Paludibaculum fermentans: one gene and its partner. Each later gene encodes a partner of the first gene's protein in a complex. Links are inferred from orthologs where the notes say so. Each region holds a gene or a part of one and is shown in the gene's direction. Other genes may lie near its edges.

What was found. The genes of interacting proteins can lie anywhere in the genome.
Region 2: the proteins of dinB (region 1) and dnaN are in contact, whole or in part, in a solved structure (PDB 1OK7), measured with the Escherichia coli proteins. The link is inferred for Paludibaculum fermentans from one-to-one orthologs.

What each region holds. Positions count from the first base shown.
Region 1 is NZ_CP063849.1:8,694,703-8,699,377, reverse strand. Bases 676-3,667 are described here. They hold dinB (DNA polymerase IV), read left to right. Parts: upstream 676-1,546; coding sequence 1,547-2,788; downstream 2,789-3,667. Other genes in these bases: IRI77_RS34535 (MFS transporter), read right to left, coding at 2,780-3,667; IRI77_RS34545 (DUF488 domain-containing protein), read right to left, coding at 1,076-1,462; prmC (peptide chain release factor N(5)-glutamine methyltransferase), read left to right, coding at 676-1,068. In the rest of the region: prfA (peptide chain release factor 1), read left to right, coding at 1-272; more of prmC, read left to right, coding at 238-675; more of IRI77_RS34535, read right to left, coding at 3,668-3,970; IRI77_RS34530 (acyltransferase family protein), read right to left, coding at 4,086-4,675. UniProt on the Escherichia coli protein: Poorly processive, error-prone DNA polymerase involved in translesion repair and untargeted mutagenesis. Copies undamaged DNA at stalled replication forks, which arise in vivo from mismatched or misaligned primer ends.
Region 2 is NZ_CP063849.1:6,048,366-6,051,986, reverse strand. What follows is about bases 1-2,780. They hold dnaN (DNA polymerase III subunit beta), read left to right. Parts: upstream 1-722; coding sequence 723-1,838; downstream 1,839-2,780. Other genes in these bases: gyrB (DNA topoisomerase (ATP-hydrolyzing) subunit B), read left to right, coding at 1,876-2,780; dnaA (chromosomal replication initiator protein DnaA), read left to right, coding at 1-466. Outside these bases: more of gyrB, read left to right, coding at 2,781-3,621. UniProt on the Escherichia coli protein: Confers DNA tethering and processivity to DNA polymerases and other proteins. Acts as a clamp, forming a ring around DNA (a reaction catalyzed by the clamp-loading complex) which diffuses in an ATP-independent manner freely and bidirectionally along dsDNA.

The sequences.
Region 1 (4,675 bases):
GAGCCGACCGCCGCAGCCAGGTTGGCACGGGCGACCGTTCCGAAAAGATCCGCACCTACAACTTCAAGGAGAACCGTGTCACCGATCACCGCATCGGCCTCACGCTCCACCAGCTCGACCGCGTCATGGAAGGCGAGATCGAGGAACTGCTCACCGCCTGCGTAAACCACTTCAACGCGCAGAAGCTCAAGGAGCAGGCGGATTCTTCCCAGGCCGATCTCAACTCGAACAAAAAGGATGACGGCAAAGACCGCGGTCCAGCAGGGAAGTGATCTCCTTGCTGGCGCCGGTATCTCCGAGCCCAGGCTGACCGCCGAAGTCCTGCTCCTGCACGCGCTCCACAAGGAGCGCATCTATCTCTTCTCACATCCCGAACACGAGCTCTCCACCGTGGAGTGGATCCATTACGGCCGCTACCTCCACGAGCGGATGCAGGGCAAGCCCACGCAGTACATCACACGGCTCCAGGAGTTCTACGGACGGCCCTTCCGCGTCTCGCCCGCCGTGCTGGTGCCCCGCCCCGAGACCGAGCACACAGTGGAGCAGGCACTCCAGGTGGCGCCGCGCGCGAAAACCCTGCTGGATATCGGTACAGGCTCGGGCGCCCTGGTGGTCACCCTGGCCTTGGAACTCAAGGCCCGGGCTGTGGCCACTGATCTGAGTTTCGATGCCCTCCAGGTCGCCCGCGGCAATGCCGCCGAACTGGCCGCCCGCGTGGACTTCGTACAATGCGACTTGGCCGCCGGAATCCAGACCCGCTTTGACCTGATCGTTTCCAATCCGCCCTACATTCCGGATGCCGAAATACCCGGCCTGCAGACGGAAGTGCGCGACTTTGAACCCCACCTGGCCCTCGCCGGCGGTGCACTGGGCACCGAGATCTACCACCGCATCGTCCCGCAGGCGGAACGGCTTCTAAAGCCCGGCGGGTGGCTGATCTTTGAGATCGGCTACCAGGGCGAAGCCGGAGTCCGCGAGGCGTTCGCAAAGGGCCCATGGCAGGACATCACCCTGATCCACGATCTGGCCGGATTGCCAAGAGTGCTGCGCGGACGCTACACGCCGTAGGGTGCCGCTAGACGACCTTGCCGCCCCGTTCCACCAGCAAAGCTCGAAGCACCGACCGGTGACAGCGGGCTTCTTCCGCGCAATAGCAACCGAGCGACAGGTTCGTATGGTGCGACAGCGTCGCCAGTACATCCAGCTCCCGGCTGCGGTCCGGAGCGTTCATCTCCTTGCGGAACTGCCGCACGAACCTCGCCCACGCCGGCTCGTCTTTCGCATGCAGTGCTTCCTGCACCAGTTCGGCGCTGGGAGCCAGATTCGGAAACCACACATCGTAGTAGTCAAGCCTGGCGAAATCCGCCTTGGCCACCCCGCGCGGCGGCCGCCTGACCGTGCCCAGCCGCGGCCCTTCCCCTGCCCTGCGTGGCGTACCCAGTTGCACGATAAAGATCGACATAGGCCCTCTACCTGCCAGTGTGCCACGCACCTCCCACTCGCCGGAAGGCCAGCCGCCGCGCGTTCGGTCTATCCTGGAACAGAAGTGAAAACCATCTTCCACGTCGACATGGACGCCTTCTTCGTCTCAGTGGAAGAACTCTTCGATCCTTCACTGAAAGGCAAGGCGGTCGTCGTCGGAGGCCCCAAGGACGCCCGCGGCGTAGTCTCGGCAGCCTCCTACGAAGCCCGCAAGTTCGGCGTCCATTCCGCCTTGCCCCTGCGCACCGCGGCCAAACTGTGCCCCCACGCCATCTTCCTCAACGGCCATCCGGACCGCTACCGCGACTACTCCCACAAGGTCCATGGCGTCCTCAACGAGTTCTCGCCCAAAGTCGAAATGGCCTCCGTCGACGAAGCTTACATGGACCTTACGGGCACTGAGCGCCTGCTCGGCCCGCCGCTCCAGGCGGCCCACCGTCTCCACTTGCGCATGAAACAGGTCACCGGCCTCAACTGCTCCGTCGGCATCGCCACCTCGCGCCTCGTGGCCAAGGTCTCCTCCGATCAGGCCAAGCCCAACGGCATCCTCTGGGTTCAGCCCGGGCTGGAGGCCAATTTCCTGGCCCCCCTGGACGTTCGCCGCATACCGGGCGTCGGCAAAGTGACTGAGCAGAAGCTGAAAGACTATGGCATCCGCAAGGTAGGCGACCTCGCCCGCCTGGACGAGCCCTTCCTCCGCCGCCGCTTCGGACAGTGGGGCCTCGCCCTGGCCGGCAAATCGCACGGCATGGACGCCGGATCCTGGTTCGACGGCGACATCGGCGACAACGACGACCCCAAGTCCATCAGCCACGAGCACACGTTCGACACAGACACGGCGGAGCCGATGGAACTCGAAGCCACCCTCGCCCGCCTCGCGGAGAAGGTCGCCCGCCGCCTGCGCGAGCACGAGTTCCACGCCAACATCGTCCACCTCAAACTGCGCTACAAGGACTTCACCACACTCACGCGCAGCAAGACCCTGCCCCAGTCCACGCAACTCGATCACGAGCTCATCGCCGAGTCGCGCCATCTCTTCCGCCAAGCCTGGGATGGCAAGACGCCCATCCGCCTCATCGGCACCGGCGTCTCCGGCTTCGAGGCGCACGAGGGCCAATTGGGCCTCCTCGATTCCGAGAAGAACCAGCGCGCCCGTCAGGCCTTGGCCGCCGTCGACCGAATCCGCGACAAGTATGGAGAAAAGAGCGTCAAGCTCGCCACGGGTCTCACTGCGGATCACGCTGAACGCGTGCATGAGAATCCCGTCGGGCTGCCCGGCAAGGGCCCCAGGGACAAATCAAAGTGATTCGCGCGTGGAGTGCAGCGACCACACCATGGTGAGCCCCGCGCAGATCGCGCCGGTCCAATACGGAGCGCTCTGCCCGATGTGATCAAACGAGGCGCCCGCCCACACAGGGCCGATCACACGCGTAAAGCTGGCCAGCGACTGCATCGTCCCCAGCAGCACACCCTGCTCCCGCGGCGTGGCCCGGCGAGACACCAGGCCCGAGAGCGACGGACCCGCCAGCCCGAAACCCAGGGCCGTCAGCACCAGGCACAGATAGAGCATCCAGATCGCGCTGGAAATGGCCAGCACCACGAAGCCAAGTCCCAACAGCAGCGACCCGCCCACGGCCAGCCGGCCCTCTCCCAGCGATGGAGCCAGCTTCCTCAGCAGCAAGCCTTGCGTCAGCGACGCCATCACGCCCAGGAACGCAAACAGCATCGCATTGTGGCTCGCGTCCAACCCGAATCGCGCATGCGTGAATACCGCGAAGTTCGTCTGCAGCCCGGCCATCCCAAAGTTCATCGCAAAGGTAGCCAGCATGAGTTCGCGGAATCCTACCCGCGCAAAGGCAGCCCGGATCTGGGAGAACGGATTCACGTCATGCCAGCGGGTCTTTTTCGAGGTCCGGTTGGCGGCCGGCAACGACTCCTTCAGCAGCACTGAGCCCACTGCAAAAGTCACCAGCGAGAGGACACCTGCCGCGTACGCCGGAGCCGACAGGCTGATCTTGCTCAGCGCGCCGCCCAGCGCCGGCCCCAGGATGAAGCCCAGCCCAAAGGCCGCCCCAATCAGGCCGAAGTTCTTCGCCCTGTCTTTTGGCTCGGAAATATCGGCGATATAGGCCTGCGCCGCGGAGATATTCCCGCCGGTTAAGCCATCAATAATGCGAGCGGCAAACAGAACCGCCAGCGACCCGCCATAGCCGAACAGGAAATAGCCGCCCGCGCTGCCCAGCACACTCAGCAGTAGGATTGGGCGCCGTCCAAAACGGTCGGACAGGAGGCCCAGCAGCGGACTGGCCAGGAACTGCGCCGCGGAGAAAGCCATCGCCAGGATGCCGACAGTCAGGGCATCCGCGCGGTAGGGCTCGACGATGTAAGGAATCACCGGGATCAGGATCCCCGCGCCCATCAGGTCGAGGAAGACGATCAGGAAGATGACGCCAAGTGCGCCCTTGGCCGGAGTGGACGGGGAACTCACCCTCCTATGCTCGCACGGACACCTTGCCACTCAATGTCTTGGAGCGCTGGACGCCCTCGCTTTCCGGCCGGAACCATGTAAAAAAGCGACCCGCATCAGCCCGTCGGATGCGCCCTCAGATCTTCAGGAAAATCCGCCTCTGGTACAACCAGTAACACAGATACCAAAGGCCCGCCAGCACGCACACCCTCTGCGGAATCGCACCCGGTTCGCCCAGAAACCCGAAGTTCCCGGTAAAGCTCGCCAGGCCGCGATTGAGCCAGCCGGAGATCCCGATCTGCCCGAGCGAATAGACAAATATCGAGTTCATGCCCAGCACCAGGAATGGCATGGTCCACCGCTTTACCTGCTTCACCTCGATAACCCAATAGAAGGCCATCAGCATGAGCAACACCCAGCCAGTGCTGAACAGCAGGAACGAGCCCGTCCAAAGCCGCTTCACCATCGGGATCAACGGCTGCAAGGCCAGTCCCAAGGCCAGGCAAGCCGCCGCGCACCCGCCCAGGACCTTCAGCCGGCTCGCGTGCGACCGGCCACTCTGCAGGAGCAACCCCGCCCAGCAGCCGAACAGAATCGTCAACGCATTCCCAATGAAATTGATCGTCGTGTAGTAGCCCGAATAGTTGTAGCCCAGCGCCCACAGGTCCAGAACTGCTCCGATATTGCCCGTCTGCGACCACGGCCCTTGGGGACCCGGGAACACCA
Region 2 (3,621 bases), 2.6 Mb from region 1 along the record:
GGAAGGCATCCGTCTGCCCGAGGACGTCCGCATCTACATCGCCACCAAGACGAAGTCGAGCGTCCGCGAGCTGGAAGGCGCCTGGACCAAGCTCCTGGCATACTCTTCCGTCACCAATATCCCCATCAATCTGCCGATGGCCCAGCAGGCGCTGAAGCAGCTTCTGCCCGGGCCGGAACGGCGCATCACCATCGATGCGGTCGTCCGGGCTGTGGCCGAGCGCTACAACCTGCAGCCCTCGCAGCTCAAACAGAAGACGAACGCCCACGAGATCGCCCGGCCCCGCCAGGTCGCCATGTACATCTGCAAGGAGCTCACACCCGCTTCCTTGCCTGAGATCGGACGCCACTTTGGGGGTAAGCACCACACGACCGTCCTCCATTCCATTCGCAAAGTGGAGGAGCTGCGCCAGTCCGACCCCGATTTGAACAGGCTGATCCACAGCGTATCCGATTCATTCAATTAGATTTCCTGAGTTTTCCACAGAGACGGGTCCACAGACCCTCTGCACTGCTGTGAGGATCTTGGGGCCTGCCGGAAGATCCGGTAGTTCCAACGTTAGTTTTCACACTTCGCGGATCCGTCAAGGCTCAGAGTTTTGTATAATTTAGAGAGAAATCTACATTTCCACAGGTCCTACGAATCCTAGAAGCAATAGGACTTGTTCATTGAGAGAGAGATAGCAGTAGGCGTAGGGTCCGACCAGAAGGGGAAACGGTTCCATGGAGTTCACCGTCAGCAAAGCCGACCTCGTTCGCGAGCTGAATCTGTCGCAAGGCGTGGTCGAGCGTAAGACCACCATTCCAATCCTGTCGAATGTTCTGCTCGAGCTCTCCGGTGAGCGGCTGACCTTGACGGCCACGGATCTGGAACTGGGCATCCGTTGTTCGACGCCCGCCAAAGTGAAGTCGGCCGGGGCAGGCACCATTCCTGCCAAGAAGCTGCTCGACTATGTCCGCCTGTTGCCCGACGCCGATGTCGTGGTCAAGTTCAGCGACAACCACTGGGCCAGCCTCACCTGCGGCCGTTCCAAGACGCGCATTGCCGGTATGTCGAGGGAGAGCTACCCCGAACTGCCCGAGATGCCGGAGCCGCTGGCTCAGCTTCCTCTCGCGCTGCTCAGCAGCATGATTTCGAAGACGATCTTCGCCATTTCCGCGGAGGAGTCTCGCTTCACCCTCAACGGCGCACTACTACAGGTGAAGGGCAAGACCATCACGATGGTTGCCACTGACGGACATCGCCTCGCCCTGGTCGAATGTGAGAACCCGATGCAGAGCGAGACGAACTACAAGGCGCTGCTGCCACGGAAGGCGATGGCTGAGATTCTCAAGCTCGCTTCGGATTCCGAAACGAAGGACGCTGCCGTCGACTTCTCAGGCGATGACAACCACCTGTTCTTCCAGGTTGGGGCCCGCCTGCTGATCAGCCGCAAGCTCACCGGCAACTTCCCCGATTTTGAACGCGTTCTGCCAAAGTCCCACAGCCATACCGTAGCCATTGAACGGGACGAACTCCGCGCCTCCATTGAGCGTGTGGCCCAGTTTTCCGATGAGCGCTCTCGCGCCATCAAAGTGCGCTTCGCCGACAACGAAGCCACTATTCATTCCTCGCTCTCGGAGAGCGGCGAGTCGGAAGAGAGCCTGGCAGTGGAATACGGCGGCCCGACGGTCGAAATCGGTTTCAATGCACAGTATCTGCTAGAGTTCCTGCGCGCCGTGCCCGAGGCCAAGGTGGCCTTCCACTTCAAGGACGCGCAAAGCGCCGGAGAATTGACTCCGTCCGGCGAAGGCGTTGACTACAAGTACCGCTATGTCGTGATGCCCATGCGCATCTGACCGTGATGCGAGCGGTGGAAACAAGGATTAGACAGTTTTGAGCACTCCTGGCACTTACGATTCCAGCAGCATTAAGGTTCTGGAGGGTCTGGAGGCCGTGCGCCTCCGCCCCGCCATGTATATTGGCTCCACCAGCGAGATGGGGCTGCATCACCTGGTCTACGAAGTCGTCGACAACTCTGTGGACGAGGCCATGGCCGGCTATTGCACTGAGATTCAGGCGACTATTCATATCGACGATTCCATCACCATCGTCGACAACGGCCGCGGGATCCCTGTCGGCATCAAGGAAGAGTTTGGCGTGTCCGCCGCGGAGATCGTCATGACGAAGCTCCATGCCGGCGGCAAGTTTGACGCCAACACCTACAAAGTCTCCGGCGGCCTGCACGGCGTCGGCGTCAGCTGCGTGAACGCCCTGTCTGAGACGCTGCACCTCGAAATCTGGCGGGAAAAGGCGACCTGGGAGCAGGATTACGAGCGCGGCCTGCCCAAAGGCCCCCTCACCCGTACCGGTAAAGCGAACAAAACAGGCACAAAAATCACGTTCAAAGCCGACGGCACCATCATGGAGGCGACGAAGTTCAACTTCGACACCCTGGCCACCCGTCTGCGCGAAACCGCCTTTCTGAACCGCGGCCTCAAGATCACCCTGACCGACGAGCGCGTCGAGCCTGTCAAGGGCCATGAGTTCTTCTACTCCGGCGGCATTGCAGAGTTCATCAAGCACCTGAATCGCGGCAAGAACGTTCTACACGAAAAGCCCATCAGCATCGAAGGTGAACGCGAGATGCCCAATGGCGGCACGCTCGTCATCGACATCGCGATGCAGTGGAACGACAGCTACTCCGACCAGATCTTCTCCTACGCCAACAACATCAACACGAAGGATGGCGGTTCGCACCTCACCGGCTTCCGCACCGCGCTCACCCGCACGCTGAACGCCAGCGCCCGGCAGGCCGGGCTGTTCAAGGAAGTGAAGGACGCCAATCTCTCCGGCGACGACGTGTTGGAAGGCATCACCGCCGTCGTCAGCGTGAAGCTGCCTCAACCGCAGTTTGAAGGCCAGACCAAGGGCAAGCTCAATTCCGACATCGGCGGGCTGGTCCAGGCGATCGTGAACGAGAAGCTCACCGAATTCTTCGACAAGAATCCGTCGGTGATGAAGAAGATTATTGGCAAGGCCGTGGAAGCGGCCCGGGCCCGCGAAGCCGCCCGCAAAGCGCGCGAACTCACGCGCCGCAAGGGTGCGCTCGATTCCGGCGGCCTGCCCGGGAAACTGGCCGACTGCCAGGAGAAGGATCCCGCCCGCTGCGAACTGTTCCTGGTCGAGGGCGAATCGGCCGGCGGCACGGCGAAGACCGGCCGCGATCGTAAATACCAGGCCATCCTGCCTCTCAAAGGTAAGATTCTAAACGTCGAAAAGGCCCGCTACGACAAGATGCTGGGCCACGACGAAATCCGCGCCATGATCACGGCCATCGGCACGGGGATTGGCAAGGAAGATTTCGACGTCAGCAAGCTTCGCTACCACAAGATCATCCTGATGACGGACGCCGACGTCGACGGCAGCCACATCCGGACCCTGCTGTTGACCTTCTTCTTCCGTCACATGCAGGAGTTGATCACCCGCGGCCACGTGTATGTCGCGCAACCGCCGCTGTATCGCATCAAGAAGGGCAAGAGCGAAAAGTACATCAAGAACGACGAAGAGTTCGTTCGGGAGATCCTGCGCCGCGCCACGGAGAACGTCCATGTGTTGAGCGGTGTCGACGGCGAGCTTCGC